3 regions of the Salinicola sp. DM10 genome follow, and region 1 is predicted to be linked to each of the others. Evidence: predicted binding sites of a transcription regulator. Region 1 holds the regulator's gene; each other region holds the start of a gene.
What was found. The regulator LexA, encoded in region 1, represses DNA repair genes until DNA is damaged. The targets are predictions, from matches to a motif close to TACTGTNTANNTANACAGTA.

Region 1 (5,249 bases):
GGGCGCTCGTCGAAGGCGGGAAAGATCACATGGGCCGGCATCACCGCGTCGAGCTTGCTCGCCAGCCGCGCGAAAGGCACCAGATCGTGCGCGCGCAGCGCCTCCAGCGAGCGTGGGTCACGGGCCACCGCGTGGTGGGAATCCTGCCGCGCACCGCCATGGCCGGGAAAGTGCTTGCCGATGGCGACCATGCCGGCATCGTGCAGGCCATCGATGAAAGCACCGGCCAACGCCACGACCACCTCCGGGTCGGGCGAGAAGCTGCGCGAGCCGATCGCCGGCGACTGGTCGTCGTCGAGGTCGAGCACCGGGGCGAAGGTCAGGTCGAAACCGCACGCGGCCATCTCCATGCCCAGCAGCCAACCGGTATCCAGGGCCAGGGCCAGCGCGGCTTCCGGCGACTCGGCGAACTGCCGCCCCAGGGTCGCCATCGACGGCAGTCGGGTCACACCCTGCTTGAGCCGCTGCACGCGCCCGCCCTCCTGGTCGATGGCCACCAGCAGGTCCGGCCGGCAGGCGCGAATCTCGCCGATCAGCGTCTGGGTGGTTCCCGCATCCGGGGTGTTGCGCGCAAACAGAATGACGCCCCCGACCTCGGGGCGCGACAGCAGCCGCCGCTCTTCCTCACGCAGTCGAGTGCCCTCGACGTCCAGCATTACCGGACCCAGCGGTTGTGTCATAGCCGTTACCTGAAACCGTGAAGCGCCCGATTCTAGACGACCCGCCAGCGTCATGACAGAGGTCGGCGCCGCCGCATCAGCTCACTGCGGTCTCCGCCGGCTCCAGCGGTGCCAGCATGGCGGCCGCCACCACCGGCTTGAGGCGCCGGATCAGGTCGCGCACGGTGACATGCTCGTGATACTCGGTGTCGGCGATATCACGCAGCGCATCCAGTCCGGAGAGCGTGAATACCACGGTCCCGAGCATGAAGTGGAGGCGCCAGAAGCGCTCCGCCTCCGGCAACCCTGGCGTGGCCAGACGCAGGCAGGCGACGAAGCGGTGAAAGGTTTCGCCGTAGTGCGCCTGAATGTAGCGCCGCAGATGCCCCTGGGCCTGGGTATAGGCGAGCCCCAGAAGCTTCATGAAGATCTTGAGACTGTGACGCTCCGCCGGGACCTCGAGCACGCTCTCGGCAAGGCGCTCGAGCAGCACCTCGAGCGGGATGGTCTGCCCACCGTAGTGGCGCTCGAGCCCATCGAGCGCAAGATTGAGGCGCTCGGAGAAAGGGTCAAGATAACGCGCGAAGACCGCCTGGATCAGCGCCTTTTTGGAACCGAAATGGTAATTGACCGCCGCCAGATTGACCTTGGCCCGGGTGGTGATGTTGCGCAGCGACGTCTCGGCGAACCCCTTCTCGGCAAACAGCACCTCGGCGGTGTCGAGAATGCGGGTCACGGTGTCGGACTGGGCCATGGACTACCTCTTTCCTGTCGCCATCGGCCGCGGTTGGCTGACATTCCATCCACCGGCCGACGCCTGTCGAATCAGCTAAAAAACGCCTGTTTTAAACGCTCTCGAATCTAACCACTCCCGACGCAACGACACAATCGCGGCAAACGTCGAAGGCGCCCTGCCGCTCTGCTTTCCTTGCCCACCCTTTTCCCTTTCCCTCCCCCCCTTTCCCTGCCCCGCATGACTGGATACAATTCCAGACTGTATACATGACCAAGCCCTGACAGGCCTCGGGGAGACGCCCAATGTCGAGACCGCTCACCGCCCGGCAGCAGAACGTCTACGATTTCATCGTCAAGACGATGACCGAGTTCGGCTATCCGCCCACCCGCGCCGAGATCGCCAAGGCGCTGGGATTCCGCTCTCCCAATGCCGCCGAAGAGCATCTGCGTGCGCTCGATCGCAAGGGTGTGATCCGCATGATCCCGGGCACCTCCCGCGGGATCCGCCTGCCCGCTGCGGCGAGCACTCCGGAACCTCTGGAGCCCGCCGAAACCGGCCTGCCGATCGTGGGTAACGTCGCCGCCGGCAGCCCGATCCTCGCCGCCGAGCACATCGACCGCTACTGCCCACTGCCGCCGGACTACTTCGCCCCCAGGGCCGACTACCTGCTGCGTGTGCGTGGGCTGTCGATGAAAGACATCGGCATCCTCGATGGCGACCTGCTCGCCGTGCATCGCACCCAGGAAGTGCGCGACGGCCAGATCGTGGTCGCCCGGCTCGACGACGAGGTCACGGTCAAGCGCTTCCAGCGGCACGGGCGTCGCGTCACCCTGCTGGCGGAGAACGCCGACTTCGCCCCCATCGAGGTCGATCTGGAGCATCAGCAGCTGGATATCGAGGGTCTCGGCGTGGGCATCATCCGCGGCGGCAACGGCCTGGGCCTGCAGTAGCCGCCAGCGGCCATGCGCAAGATCCTCCACGCGGACTGCGACTGCTTCTACGCCGCGGTGGAAATGCGCGACGACCCCGGGCTGCGCGACCTGCCGCTGGCGATCGGCGGCAGTGCCGACAAGCGCGGGGTCATCGCCACCTGCAACTATCCGGCGCGGCGCTACGGCATCCATTCGGCGATGCCCACCGCACGCGCCCTGCGTCTATGCCCCGAGCTCAAACTGCTCAAGCCTGACTTCGATCGCTACCGCCGCGTCTCGCATGACATTCAAGCGGTATTCCACGAGCTGACTCCGCTGGTGGAGCCGCTCTCCCTCGACGAAGCCTATCTCGACGTCAGCGAGGTCACCCGTTTCCAGGGGAGTGCGACCTGGATGGCGCACTGGCTCAAGCAGGAGGTGCTCGCGCGTACCGGCATCGTGGTCTCGGTGGGCGTGGCACCCAACAAGTTTCTGGCCAAGATCGCCAGCGACTGGGACAAACCGGACGGCCTGTTCGTGATTCCGCCCGCACAGATGGCGAGCTTCATCGAGGGTCTGGCGGTCGACAAGCTGCATGGGGTCGGCCCTGCCACCGCCGCCAAGCTGGCGGGACTCGGCATCGCCACCTGCGCCGAACTGCGCGCGCGGCCGCTGGAGCAGCTGATCGACGCCTTCGGCAAGTTCGGCCAGCGCCTGCACGAGCTGGCCCACGGCATCGACGACCGCCCGGTCAACGTCACCCGCGAGCGCAAGTCGGTCAGCGTCGAAACCACCTACGACAGCGACCTGCCGGACCTCGCCCAGTGCCACCAGGCACTGGCACCGCTGATCGCGCGTCTCGACGAACGCTTGGCCCGCCACGGCAACCCCGATATCGGCAAGCAGTTCGTCAAGGTGCGCTTTCACGACTTCACCAGCACCACTCAGGAGACCGGCGCCCGCGGCGTGATCCACGCCCGCTTCCATGAGCTGCTGGAGAGCGCCTGGCAACGCGGCGAACGCCCGGTGCGCCTGCTCGGCGTCGGCGTGCGTCTGGCGCCGGAGGCCGAACAGCGCCAGCTCAGCCTGTTCGACGGCGAGCGGCCGGCCTGACGCCGCAGACGCGACGCCCGCCATGGGCACAGGAGAAAACGCCGTCCATGGGCTCAGGAGAAGACGACGGTCTTGTTGCCGTGGATCAGCACGCGGTCCTGCAGGTGCCAGCGCAGGCCACGGGCGAGCACCGCCTTCTCCACGTCACGCCCCAGCCGAACCAGATCCTGGGGCGTATGGCAGTGCGACACCCGCTGAATGTCCTGCTCGATGATCGGCCCCGCGTCCAGCTCCTGGGTGACGTAGTGGCAGGTCGCACCGATCAGCTTGACCCCGCGCTCGAACGCCTGGTGGTAAGGCTTGGCGCCGGCGAAGGACGGTAGAAAGCTGTGGTGGATATTGATGATGCGTCCGGCGTAGCGCTCGCACAGCGCCGGCGGCAGGATCTGCATGTAACGTGCCAGCACCACGCTGTCGGCCTCGGCCGCATCGATCAGCCGCTCGACCTCGGCGAACGCGGGCGCCTTGTCGGCGGGGTCGACGCTCACCCGATGGAAGTCGATGCCGTGCCACTCGACGAGGGCGCGCAGATCGTCGTGGTTGGAGATCACGCAGGGAATATCGCAATCGAGCTCCCCCGCCGACCAGCGGTAGAGCAGGTCGACCAGACAGTGCGACTCACGCGAGACCATCAGCACCACGCGCTGACGCCGGCTGGCGTCGCTCAGCCGCCAATCCATCGCGAACTCACGGGCGATGGTCTCGAACTCGGCCCGGAAGGCCGCGGCGCCCAGCGCCTCCGATTGAATGTCGTAACGCATGAAAAAGCGCCCGTTATCCAGGTCGGAGTGCTGGTTGGCCTCGATAATGGAGCCCCCCTGGGCGGCGATGAAGCCCGAGACGCGGGACACGATCCCGACCCGGTCGGGGCAGGAGACGATCAAACGATAATTGTGCGGCATAACTCACGCTGACAGGGTCGATGAAACGAAAAGTCGCCGCGCACCGAGAGGACGCGACGACGCAACCTGCCTCGGTAGCGGCGGCACGACACCCGCCGCGCTCGGGGCGGCAATATTGTACCCGATTCGCCGTGGCTGCGGCGCTCGCCTTTACGCGCGCCGATCCCGGTTTGAGCGGGCCGAGAACGATGCCTTATAGTGAGACGAGACTTTTCCCGTTAAGGAAGCCGATGTTTCGTCCGCGCGCGCAGATCCGCCCCCGTACCTATCCGCCCCTGTTATTTCATCCGTTGGGCGGCTGCGGTGAAATCGGCATGAACCTTTCGCTCTACGGCTACGACGATCACTGGATCGCGGTCGACTGCGGCATGATGATCCGCCAGGATCTGCCCGACGCCCCGCTGCAGATTCCCGACGTGGCCCACCTGGCGGCAGAGGGCATGATTCCCGAGGCGGTGTTCATCACCCACGGCCATGAAGACCATATCGGCGCCCTGGCCTGGATCTGGCCCCACTGGGGCTGCCCGGTCTATGCCACGCCGCTGGCGATCGAGATGCTGCGTGCCAAGTTCCTCGAACGCGGTCTGCGCACTGATGCGCTGCGTCCGGTGACGCCCGGCAGCAGCGTCGAGCAGTCCCCCTTCAAGATCGGCTTCGTGGCGGTCACCCACTCCATTCCCGAGAGCTGCGCGCTGGCGATCGAGACGCCCGGCGCACGCGTACTGCACACTGGCGACTGGAAGCTCGATCCGGCGCCGCTGATTGGCCCGCCGATCGACTCGCGCCCGTTCGAGCGCCTGGCGCCGCTGGATCTGGTGGTGGCCGACTCGACCAATGCCGACGTCGAAGGCCACTCGCGCAGCGAGTCGGAAGCTGGCGCCGCGCTCGAGGCGGTGATCCGCGAGTGCCGTGGACGAGTCGCGGTCAG
Region 2 (5,249 bases), 1.0 Mb from region 1:
GCACCACCCGGCGCTCCACCGGCCCCTTGCTGGTGGCGGGGTCGCCGATCTGCTCGCAGATCGCCACCGACTCGCCCGAGCGCACCAGCCGCGCCAGATAGGACTCGGCGCTGTGGTAGGGCACGCCGGCCATGGGGATCGGCGAACCGGCTGACTGACCGCGTGCGGTCAGGGTGATGTCGAGCAGCTTGGCGGCGCGCTTGGCGTCGTCGTAGAACAGTTCGTAGAAATCGCCCATGCGGTAGAACAGCAGCACCTCGGGGTGCTCGCGCTTGATCTTGAGGTACTGCGCCATCATCGGCGTATGCTGCTGGGCTTTGCTGGCGGCCGTATCCTGCATGGCGTTACGAGGCTCTCTGGGTATCGTGGGGCATCATGGCGGCACGCGCCTCGCCGGGGCCGGCGAAGCATGAAACATGAAACATGGAGAAAGGCCGAAGGTTACCACGGGGGTCAGCGTTGCTGCATCGCCGATCGCCCGTGCCGGGGTGACGCCGGTTCATGCCCGAGGTGTAGTGTTTTCAGTCTCGCCCGCGGCGGGCGAATCGTTACAGTGGGTGAAATCGGCATCCGAGGACCCCCTCATGGCCCGGCTGGTGCTCAATCACCTCAGCGACTCCACGTTCAGGCTGCTCTCGATCGAGGCCAACCGGCGCAACGTCAACGTCAGCGAACTGGCGGTCATCCTGCTCGAGATCGCGGTCGCCGATCTGTGTGCCGGGGGGCACGCGCAGCCGTTGCCGCCCACTTATCCGCGTGACACTGAATAGTCGCCCGCCGGGGCGCGCTTGTGACGTGCATTGGCCGCGCGCGTTGCGTCGACGCGCAAAGCTCGCATACTACGTATCTGGCACCTCGCATATGCCACCTCGCTATGCCATCACTCGCAGGCCGATACGTACGTGCCATCAGTGACGCGCCATCAGCGGCATGACAGGACGCGCCCAGCCGGGGAGGGTACCGGTACGGCGCAAAAGTCGCAGGAGTCTTCATGAACTTGCCCACCGACCATCCGCTGCCCCCTGGCAGCGATCAGGACCCGCAGGTGCTTGCCCGGCGCCTGGGTGAGGCGTGCCTGGCCGCCGGCTGCTTCGTCACCACCGCCGAGTCGTGTACCGGCGGCGGCGTGGCCGAGGCGATCACCGCGATCGCCGGTAGCTCGGGCTACTTCGCCAGCGGCTATGTCACCTACGCCAATGCCGCCAAGCAGCGCATGCTGGGGGTGTCGGCGCAGACGCTGGAGGCGCATGGGGCGGTCAGCGCGGCCACCGTGCGCGAGATGGTCGCCGGCGCCTGCCGCGACAGCGGCGCCGAGCTCGGCGTGGCGATCAGCGGCGTGGCCGGCCCCGGCGGCGGCAGTGCCGAGAAGCCGGTGGGGACGGTGTGGTTCGCCTGGGGCGATGCCGAGGCCCAGCGAGTGGCGTGTTTTCGGCTGCCGGGGGAGCGTGCCGCGGTGCGCGCCCAGGCGGTGGCGATCGCCCTGGCGGGGCTGCTCGAATCGCTCGTCGCCGAGGCCTGAGCGGCACTTGGCGCTGGCCTCTCCCGGCGCGATCCCGGAAAATGCAGCGACGCAGGCGGAAAATCGACGCGAGGATATAGGCGCGGGCGATTTTTTTCGCCATACTACTGGCTAATCATACAGTGATCGGGCGGCCTGGCCGCCTCGCCCGTCGCCAAGGACGCCTCGCCCACGGGGTGGCCCTATGCGGCGGGCTCACTTTTCCGGCCGCCATCCCACGACGCCAGCTTTCCAAGGCTCGTCTTCGACGCACTCACAGGAGACTTTCATGGCACAGGACGAAAATCGCAGCAAGGCACTCAGCGCGGCTTTGTCGCAGATCGACCGCCAATTCGGCAAAGGCACCGTGATGCGTCTGGGCGATACGCCACGCACCGCCATCCCGGTGGTCTCGACCGGCTCGCTGGGGCTGGATATCGCTCTCGGGGTGGGCGGTCTGCCTTACGGCCGCGTGGTCGAGATCTTCGGCCCCGAATCCTCGGGCAAGACCACCCTGACCCTGTCGGTGATCGCCCAGGCGCAGAAGCAGGGCAAGACCTGCGCCTTCATCGACGCCGAGCACGCGCTCGATCCGAGCTACGCCGAGAAGCTGGGGGTCGACCTCGACCAGCTGCTGGTGTCGCAGCCGGATACCGGCGAGCAGGCGCTGGAGATCTGCGACATGCTGGTGCGCTCCGGCGGTGTCGACGTCATCATCATCGACTCGGTGGCGGCGCTCACCCCGCGCGCCGAGATCGAGGGCGAGATGGGCGACTCCCACGTCGGCCTGCAGGCACGTCTGATGTCGCAGGCACTGCGCAAGATCACCGGCAACATCAAGAACGCCAACTGCATGGTGGTGTTCATCAACCAGATCCGCATGAAGATCGGGGTGATGTTCGGCAGCCCCGAGACCACCACCGGCGGTAACGCGCTGAAGTTCTACTCCAGCGTGCGTCTCGACATTCGCCGCATCGGCTCGGTCAAGCAGGGTGACGAGGTCACCGGTAACGAGACCCGGGTCAAGGTGGTCAAGAACAAGGTGGCGCCGCCGTTCCGCCAGTCCGAGTTCCAGATTCTCTACGGCAAGGGCATCTACCATGCCGGCGAGGTGATCGACCTGGGCGTGCAGTGCAGCCTGGTCGACAAGGCCGGTGCCTGGTACAGCTACAAGGGCAGCAAGATCGGCCAGGGCAAGGCCAATGCGGCCCAGTACCTGGAAGAGAATCCGGCGATCATGACCGAGATCGAGGATCAGATTCGCGCCCAGCTGCTGGCCGTCGCCGCGCCCAAGGAGAAGGAAAAAGAGAAGGAAGCCGAGGCTGCGGCCGACGACGCCAACGACTCGCTGCTGTAGCGCGAGGCGGGGCAGGCGGTTGGGTTGAAGACGCGCCCGATGTTCAGGGCGTTGCCGAGGAGGAGAACACGCCATGGCTGACGCTGCGGAGATCCCGCCCCGGGAGCGGGCGATCGCCCTGCTGGCACGCCGCGAGTACAGTCGCGCCGAGCTCGAACAGCGCTTGGCGGCCAAGGGCGTCGAGCGTGATGAGATCGCCGTCACGCTGGACGCGCTGGCGGCAGAAGGGCTGCAGTCCGATACCCGCTTCGCCGAGATCTTCGTGCGTTCCCGGGTGCAGCTCGGTCACGGCCCGGTGCGGATTCGCGGCGATCTGGCCCAGCGCGGCATCGACGATGCGCTGGCCGCGCTGGCACTCGAGGCGGAGGCGCCGGACTGGCAGGACCTGGCGTGTCAGGCTTTGGCCAAGCGCTTCGCCGGGCCCGGCAGCACGCCCCGCGAGCGGGCCAAGCGCGAACGCTTCATGGCCGGACGCGGGTTCGGCTTCGACCAGGTGCGCCACGCCATGCGCCACGCCTGGGAGGATTGAGTTCTCGGGCTTTATCTTCGACCTTGCCGAGCCTGGCGGCACCCCTGGTGCGTCGCGCTGTCAGCGTAGCGCACCGAACCGCGAGACTTCTCACCCTGACGCTTCACAGCCGCGCTTTCCTCGTTGCGCCCGCGGCACGCGCTTCTCTATTTCCGGCTCCCTTTCCGTCCTTTCTTCATCAGATCCCGCTTACTTAGCTCTTCTTTTCTCTTGCCTTCGTTCCGGATTCCCCATGACACCCGACCCTGGCGGACCCGTTCTGGCGTTACCGGGCCGGGTGGTCCGATCCGCCCGAGGGCGGCGAATGTCGGCGACATGGGTGTCGCACTCGACAGACTCACAGTCGACCACGTTATACTAACGCGCCTTGCGATGGCCGCAGGAGCAGCGCATCGCTGCCGAGACGGCCGTCTGCGCGTCGCCACGTGGTCCGTTTGCCGCCGTGGGCACGCCTATCGTCACGGACTTTCGCCAAGATCCGTCGTCACGGATTTTTGCCACGGACTCTCGCTACGGATTGTTTATGAAAAGCGCAGCTATCAGACAGGCTTTCCTGAACTACTTCGAGGAGCGCGGACACACCATCGTGCCTTCTGCCTCTCTGGTGCCGGAAAACGACCCGACCCTGCTCTTCACCAACGCCGGCATGGTGCCGTTCAAGGATGTGTTCCTGGGGCGCGACCCGCGGCCCTATGTGCGAGCGACCTCGGCCCAGCGCTGCGTGCGCGCCGGTGGCAAGCACAACGACCTCGATAACGTCGGCTATACCGCGCGTCACCACACCTTCTTCGAGATGATGGGCAACTTCAGCTTCGGCGACTACTTCAAGGCCGATGCCATTCGCTTTGCCTGGACCTTCATCACCGAGGTGCTGGGGCTGCCCAAGGAGCGGCTGTGGGTCACCGTGCACCACAGCGACGACGAGGCGGCGACCATCTGGGTCGACGAGATCGGGGTCGACCCGGCGCGACTGTCGCGGCTCGACGAGGACAACTTCTGGCAGATGGGCGACACCGGCCCGTGCGGCCCGTGCTCGGAGATCTTCTACGACCACGGCCCTGAAGTGTGGGGCGGCCCGCCGGGAAGCCCGGAAGAGGATGGCGACCGCTACATCGAGGTGTGGAACCTGGTCTTCATGCAGTTCGACCGCGATGCCAGCGGCGAGCTGCACCCGCTGCCCAAGCCGTCGATCGATACCGGCATGGGCCTGGAGCGCATGGCGGCAGTGATGCAGGGCGTGCACTCCAACTACGAGATCGATCTGTTCCAGGCGCTGCTGGCAGCTGCCGCCGAGGTCACCGGCCATGCCGATACCACCACGCCGTCGCTGCGCGTGATCGCCGACCACATCCGCTCCTGTGCCTTCTTGATCGTCGATGGCGTACTGCCCTCCAACGAGGGGCGCGGCTACGTGCTGCGGCGGATCATCCGCCGTGCCATCCGCCACGGGCACAAGCTCGGCGCCAGCGGCACCTTTTTCCACAAGCTGGTGGCAGCGCTCGATGCCGAGATGGGCGAGGCCTACCCGGAGCTGCGTCAGGCGCGCGAGCAGATCGAACGCGTGCTGCTCAAGGAAGAAGAGCAGTTCGCGCGGACGCTGGATCACGGCATGGGGCTGCTCGAGGCGGCGCTCGCCGATCTCGACGGCGATGTGCTCCCGGGTGAAACCGTGTTCAAGCTCTACGACACCTACGGCTTCCCCTATGACCTGACCGCCGATGTCTGCCGCGAGCGCGGTGTGACCCTCGACGAGGCCGGCTTCGAGCGCGAGCTGGAAGCGCAGCGCCAGCGCGCCCGCGCCGCCAGCCAGTTCGGCGGCGACTACGAGGCCGCGCTGAATCTCGAGGGCAGCACCGAGTTCACCG
Region 3 (5,249 bases), 210 kb from region 1:
CGCGTCGAACATCGCGACGAGATGCGTGACCCGCGCCAGGCCGCGGCCACGGATCTCTCGTCCCCGACCTCATGAGTGGCACCACGGACTACGCCGCGCGGGGCCCCTTCGCCGAACTGCTGTTCGACGACGACGCCCTGGCCGAGGGTGGGCGTGGCAGCGAGAGCGACTCCTGGCTGATGAGCTATCTCGACCTGCTGCTGTTACTGGTCACCTTCTTCGTGCTGATGCTGGCGCTCTACGGCGGCCAGCTCGCCTCCCCTGAACAACCCGCTACGCCCCAGGTCGCGCTGGCGCTCAAGGTGCCGGCACCCGTGCCTCCCAAAGCCGCCCCAAGCGCCGCCCAGATCGGTTTCTATCGGCCGCCGCGCCAACTGACGGCTGCCCCCGTGGCCAGCGATGTCGGCTTCTACGCGCCGCGACCGGCCCCGCCGCCGCTGGTGCCGATGACACCGCTGCTGTTCGCGGTGCCGCTATTCGACCTGCCCGACCCGGTGGACGAGACACTGCCGCAGATCGACGGCGTCCAGGTGACCGCGATTCCGCACGGCTTCAATCTGCGCATCCAGGATCATCTGCTGTTCGACTCCAGCGCCGTCGGCGTCAGCGACAAGGGCCGCGCGCTGCTGCAGAAGATGATCCCGCTGCTGCAGGAGTTCCAGGGCACCATCTCGGTCGAAGGGCATACCGACAGCGTGCCGATCTCGACCCAGCAGTTCCCCTCCAACTGGGAGCTCTCCGCGGCGCGTGCCGCCGCCGTGGTGCGCGCACTGCGTCTGGACGGCATCGATGGCGGTCGCCTGCGCGCCATCGGCTACGCCTCAACCGAGCCGCTGGCCGACAACGACACCCCCGCCGGCCGGGCACGCAACCGCCGGGTGGAGCTGGTACTGCAGGAGACTGGCAGCGACGGCTCGTGAGCCGCGCGACGCGCGATTTCCCTGGCCGGCGAGAAGCTGCGACAATCCGCGCGTCGAGAGCGACGTGTTCGGGAAACGGGTGAGAGCCCCGTACTGCCCCCGCAACGGTAATCGCGTCAGACACCGGTGGATCTTGTGTGTCCAGCCACTGTGAGCATCGGCGCCCTCTATTGCGGCGCGCCATCCACTCATGGGAAGGCCCGGTGTCGGGTGATCGAAGATCACCGCGCGTGAGTCCGGAGACCGGCGTCGTTCTCTTCACTGGTTGATGCGGAGGGCTCAAACCAGTGACGACAGCGCACGCCGGCCGCCCAGAATGCGTTGGCCGGAGTATTTCGTCACGCCGTTCCCTCCCATCGCGTCATCGCAACACAAGGAACCGCCCGCGGCGCCACTGCGCCGCGTACGAGAACGGTTCCGATACGCGTTTGGGGATCATCTTTCATGGGTTACCGTCCTACCGTCATGGCCCACGGCGTCGCCATGGCCCTGCTGCTGCCAAGCCTCGGCGCCGCAGCCCAGCAGCTCGACGACGTGCAGGTCACCGCTAACCGGCTGCCACAGTCGCAGGCCGACGTGCTCGCCAGCACCACCATCATCGACCGCGCGGAGATCGAGCGCAGCCAGGCCGACAGCGTGATCGACCTGCTGCAGAACCGCGCCGGTATCGAAATCACGCAGAACGGCGGGCCCGGCACCATTACCAGCCTGTTCATGCGCGGCACCGAATCCGACCACACCCTGGTGCTGGTCGACGGTGTACGCATCAATGCCGCCACCAGCGGCGGCGCCAGCCTGGAGTTCCTGCCGGTCGAGGCGATCCAGCGCATCGAGATCGTGCGCGGCCCGCGCGCTGCCGCCTACGGCGCCGATGCCATCGGCGGCGTGATCCAGATCTTCACCCGGCGCGGCGGCGAAGGGACCCAAGCGGCTCTGTCCCTGCGCGCCGGCGACCAGCACACGCAGAAACAGAACCTGTTCTTTTCCACCGGTGACGCCGCTACCCGCCTCAACGCCAGTCTGTTCCGGCGCGACGGCGACGGCTTCAACGCCCTTGCCAGCGACGCCAGCGGCGAGCGCGATGGCTTCAAGCGCGGCGGGGCTCAGTTAGGGCTATCGCACCGCTTCGGCGCCAACGCCAATCTGAGCCTGAATGCCCTGCGCCAGGATACCGACGCCGACTACGACGACTGCTTCCCGCTCAATGCCAGCACCGCCAGCAACGACTGCCGCACCGACGGCTATCTGCAGACCTTCGGCGGGCGCTACGATCTGGCTCTGGCGCCCGACTGGGACATGGCGATCAGCGCCGGGCACTTCGACGAGCGCCGCGAGGAGCGCTACGCCGGCGAGCGCTATAGTGTCACCGAATCGCACCGCAACGAACTCGGCATCCAGCACAGCTTCACCCGCGCCAACGGCGTCGACACCCTGGGGGTGGACTACCGCCAGGAGCATGTCGACTTCGACTCAGCCAGCCCGTTCGCCGGGCGCTACGCCAAGGACAGCCGCGAGAACTACGGCCTGTACGGCATGCTGCAGCGCGAGTACGGGCGCCATGAGCTGAGCGGCTCGCTGCGCTACGACGACGATTCACGCTTCGGCGACGAAACCACCGGCAGTGCCGGCTACGCCTACCGTCTGACACCGGCACAGCGCCTCGGGCTGGTCTACTCGACCGCCTTCAAGGCGCCCAACCTGATCGATCTCTACGGGCCCTACGGCAGCAACCCCGACCTCGACGCCGAAACCTCGCGCAACCTGGAGGCGTTCTGGGCCATCGAGCATGACGCCTGGAATGCACGCGTCAGCGCCTTCGAGAACCGGATCGACGATCTGATCGCCTTCGACGCGGCCTTCGTGCCCTACAACGTCGACCGCGCGCGTATCCGCGGTGTCGAGCTGAGCGGTGGCTGGCAATACGCGGGCCTCTCGCTGCGCGCCAGCCTGACCCATCAGGAACCGGAAGACCGCGACAGCGGTGAACGCCTGAAGCGCCGAGCCAGAACCTTCGGCCGTCTGGATGCCGACTACGCCTTGGGCGACTGGCGCTACGGCGCCACCCTGCGCGCCGCCGGCGACCGTCGCGATACCCGCTACACCTTCCCCTATGGCGACACCACCGTCAGCGGCTACGGCATCGTGGATCTGCGCACGGCGTGGCAGGTGACGCCGAAGGTCGAACTGTCGGCCAAGCTGGATAACGCCTTCGACCGCGACTACACCCTGGCCGAGGGCTATGACACCCAGGGCCGCTATGTCGAGGCCGGCGTCAAGCTGACGCTGTAACTGTCCATCCCGATGGCGCCCTCATCCATTGGCGGCCTCATCCATTGGTGGCCAACGCCGGGTGAGGGTGTGCTGACGCCACGAGCGGCGCCATGCCTCCACGACCGGCACTTTGCGTCGTGACGACCCCGTGATACTGTATATTTGAACAGCTTCCGATCACGGAGTCGTCATGTCGTCTCCCACCCCACCGCGCGATCCCTACGCCGCGTCACCGGGCCCGCTCAAGGGCCGCGGCGCGACCTTCAATCCGCATAACCGCTTTCAGCCGAGCCATACCGAAGCCTTCGACGATGGCTGGTGGCAGGAGGCGCTGCCGCAACGCATACCCACCCAGATCCAACACGAGACGCCGCGCAGCGCACTCTCCTGGAACCACTCCCCGGACCTGGGCTTCGACCGCTCGCTCAACCCCTATCGCGGCTGCGAGCACGGCTGCATCTACTGCTATGCCCGCCCCAGCCACGCCTACTGGGACCTGTCGCCGGGCATCGACTTCGAGACTCGGCTGATCGCCAAGCAGGGGATGGCGGCGCGGCTGCGCGAGGAGCTGTGCAAGCCCGGCTACCGCTGCCAGCCGATCAACCTCTCCGGCAACACCGACTGCTACCAGCCGATCGAGGCCGAGTACGGCACCACCCGCGAGCTGCTGACGCTGCTGCTCGAGTGCCGCCATCCGGTCACGCTGGTGACCAAGAGCGCCCTGATCCTGCGGGATCGCGACCTGCTGGCCGCACTCGCCGAGCAGCGCCTGGTGCGCGTCTTCATCAGCCTCACCAGCCTGGACAACGAGCTCAAGCGCACGCTGGAGCCGCGCGCCGCCTCGCCGGCGGCCCGGCTCAAGACACTGGGCGAGCTCGCTGCCGCGGGTATCCCGGTGGGCGCCCTGCTGGCGCCAGTGATTCCGGCGATCAACGACCACGAGATAGAGACACTGCTCGAACGCGCAGCCGAAGCCGGCGCCACCAGCGCCAGCTGGACCCTGTTGCGTCTGCCACGGGAGGTGGCCCCGCTGTTCGAGGCGTGGCTGCAAGCCCACTACCCTGAGCGCGCCGGCAAGGTGATGAGTCTGATCCGCCAGTCGCGTGGCGGCGCCAGCAACGACAGCCGCTTCGGCCACCGTATGCGCGGCGACGGGATCTTCGTCGACATGATCGATCAGCGCTTTCGCCGGGCCGCCGGTCGCCTGGGCCTGCAGCGGCGCCCCGACCAGGGGCTCGACACCCGCCATTTTCGCCCGCCTCACCGCCAGCAGGATCTGTTCAGTTGAGCTTCTGCTCGAGCCGCCAGCGTGGCACGATAAGGGTTCCGCGTTCCTGAGAATCCGCGTTCTTAAGATTCCTTTAAGTCATGGCCCCGATCATGGCGACATTCGCATTCGATGGTCGCAAAACATGTGCCATCGTTTGCCTTTTGCGCACTCTCCTTTCATAAAGGGCGGGTCTCCAGCGCACGGCCGGCGCGCCCTCTTGCCAGGAGCGGCAAGGGCGGCGTGGCGGAGCGTCCAATAAAAGTCCCATCGCCAGGAACTCAGCGTCAATGCACTCTCCACAGCTCTCGATTCTCATTCCCGCCAAGGACGAAGTCGGCAATCTGCCGGGGCTACTCGACGAAATCTCCCGTGCCCTGCAGGAGATAGCGCACGAAGTGATCGTGGTCGACGACGCCTCCAGCGACGGCTCCTGGGAGATGCTGACGCGCCGCGCCGCGGCCGATTCACGCCTGCGTCCGCTACGCCATGCGCAGAGTGCCGGCCAGAGCACCTCGGTGTGGCAGGCGGCCTGGGCCGCCCGCGGCACCTGGCTGGCGACCCTCGACGGCGACGGCCAGAACGACCCCGCCGACCTGCCGCGACTGTTCGAGCGCGCCTGTCGGGGCGACGTGGTGATGGTCGCCGGCCACCGCACCAATCGCCGTGACGACTGGCTCAAGCGAGTCTCGTCGAAGGTCGCCAACCGGGTCCGCTCGGCGCTGCTCAACGATGCCACCCCGGACACCGGCTGCGGGCTGAAGATCGTACGCCGCGACGCCTTCCTCAAC

Region 2: a site for LexA is predicted at 1,625-1,644, ahead of recA (recombinase RecA). Genes of this name have one in related genera too.
Region 3: a site for LexA is predicted at 3,344-3,363, ahead of J0A90_RS03480 (PA0069 family radical SAM protein). Genes of this name have one in related genera too.

Annotation. Positions count from the first base shown of each region.
Region 1 is NZ_JAFLEN020000001.1:571,513-576,761, forward strand. Features, by position in the region: gene nagZ (beta-N-acetylhexosaminidase) at 1-680, opposite strand, end outside; gene J0A90_RS02640 (TetR/AcrR family transcriptional regulator) at 757-1,413, opposite strand; gene lexA (transcriptional repressor LexA) at 1,698-2,345, shown strand; gene dinB (DNA polymerase IV) at 2,358-3,419, shown strand; gene purU (formyltetrahydrofolate deformylase) at 3,473-4,321, opposite strand; gene J0A90_RS02660 (ribonuclease J) at 4,636-5,249, shown strand, end outside.
Region 2 is NZ_JAFLEN020000001.1:1,584,626-1,589,874, reverse strand. Features, by position in the region: gene mutS (DNA mismatch repair protein MutS) at 1-340, opposite strand, end outside; gene J0A90_RS07080 (hypothetical protein) at 585-770, shown strand; gene J0A90_RS07075 (CinA family protein) at 992-1,519, shown strand; gene recA (recombinase RecA) at 1,788-2,855, shown strand; gene J0A90_RS07065 (regulatory protein RecX) at 2,929-3,384, shown strand; gene alaS (alanine--tRNA ligase) at 3,908-5,249, shown strand, end outside.
Region 3 is NZ_JAFLEN020000001.1:783,661-788,909, forward strand. Features, by position in the region: gene J0A90_RS03465 (motility protein A) at 1-75, shown strand, start outside; gene J0A90_RS03470 (OmpA family protein) at 72-920, shown strand; cobalamin riboswitch at 952-1,187, shown strand; gene J0A90_RS03475 (TonB-dependent receptor domain-containing protein) at 1,365-3,209, shown strand; gene J0A90_RS03480 (PA0069 family radical SAM protein) at 3,382-4,479, shown strand; gene J0A90_RS03485 (glycosyltransferase family 2 protein) at 4,749-5,249, shown strand, end outside.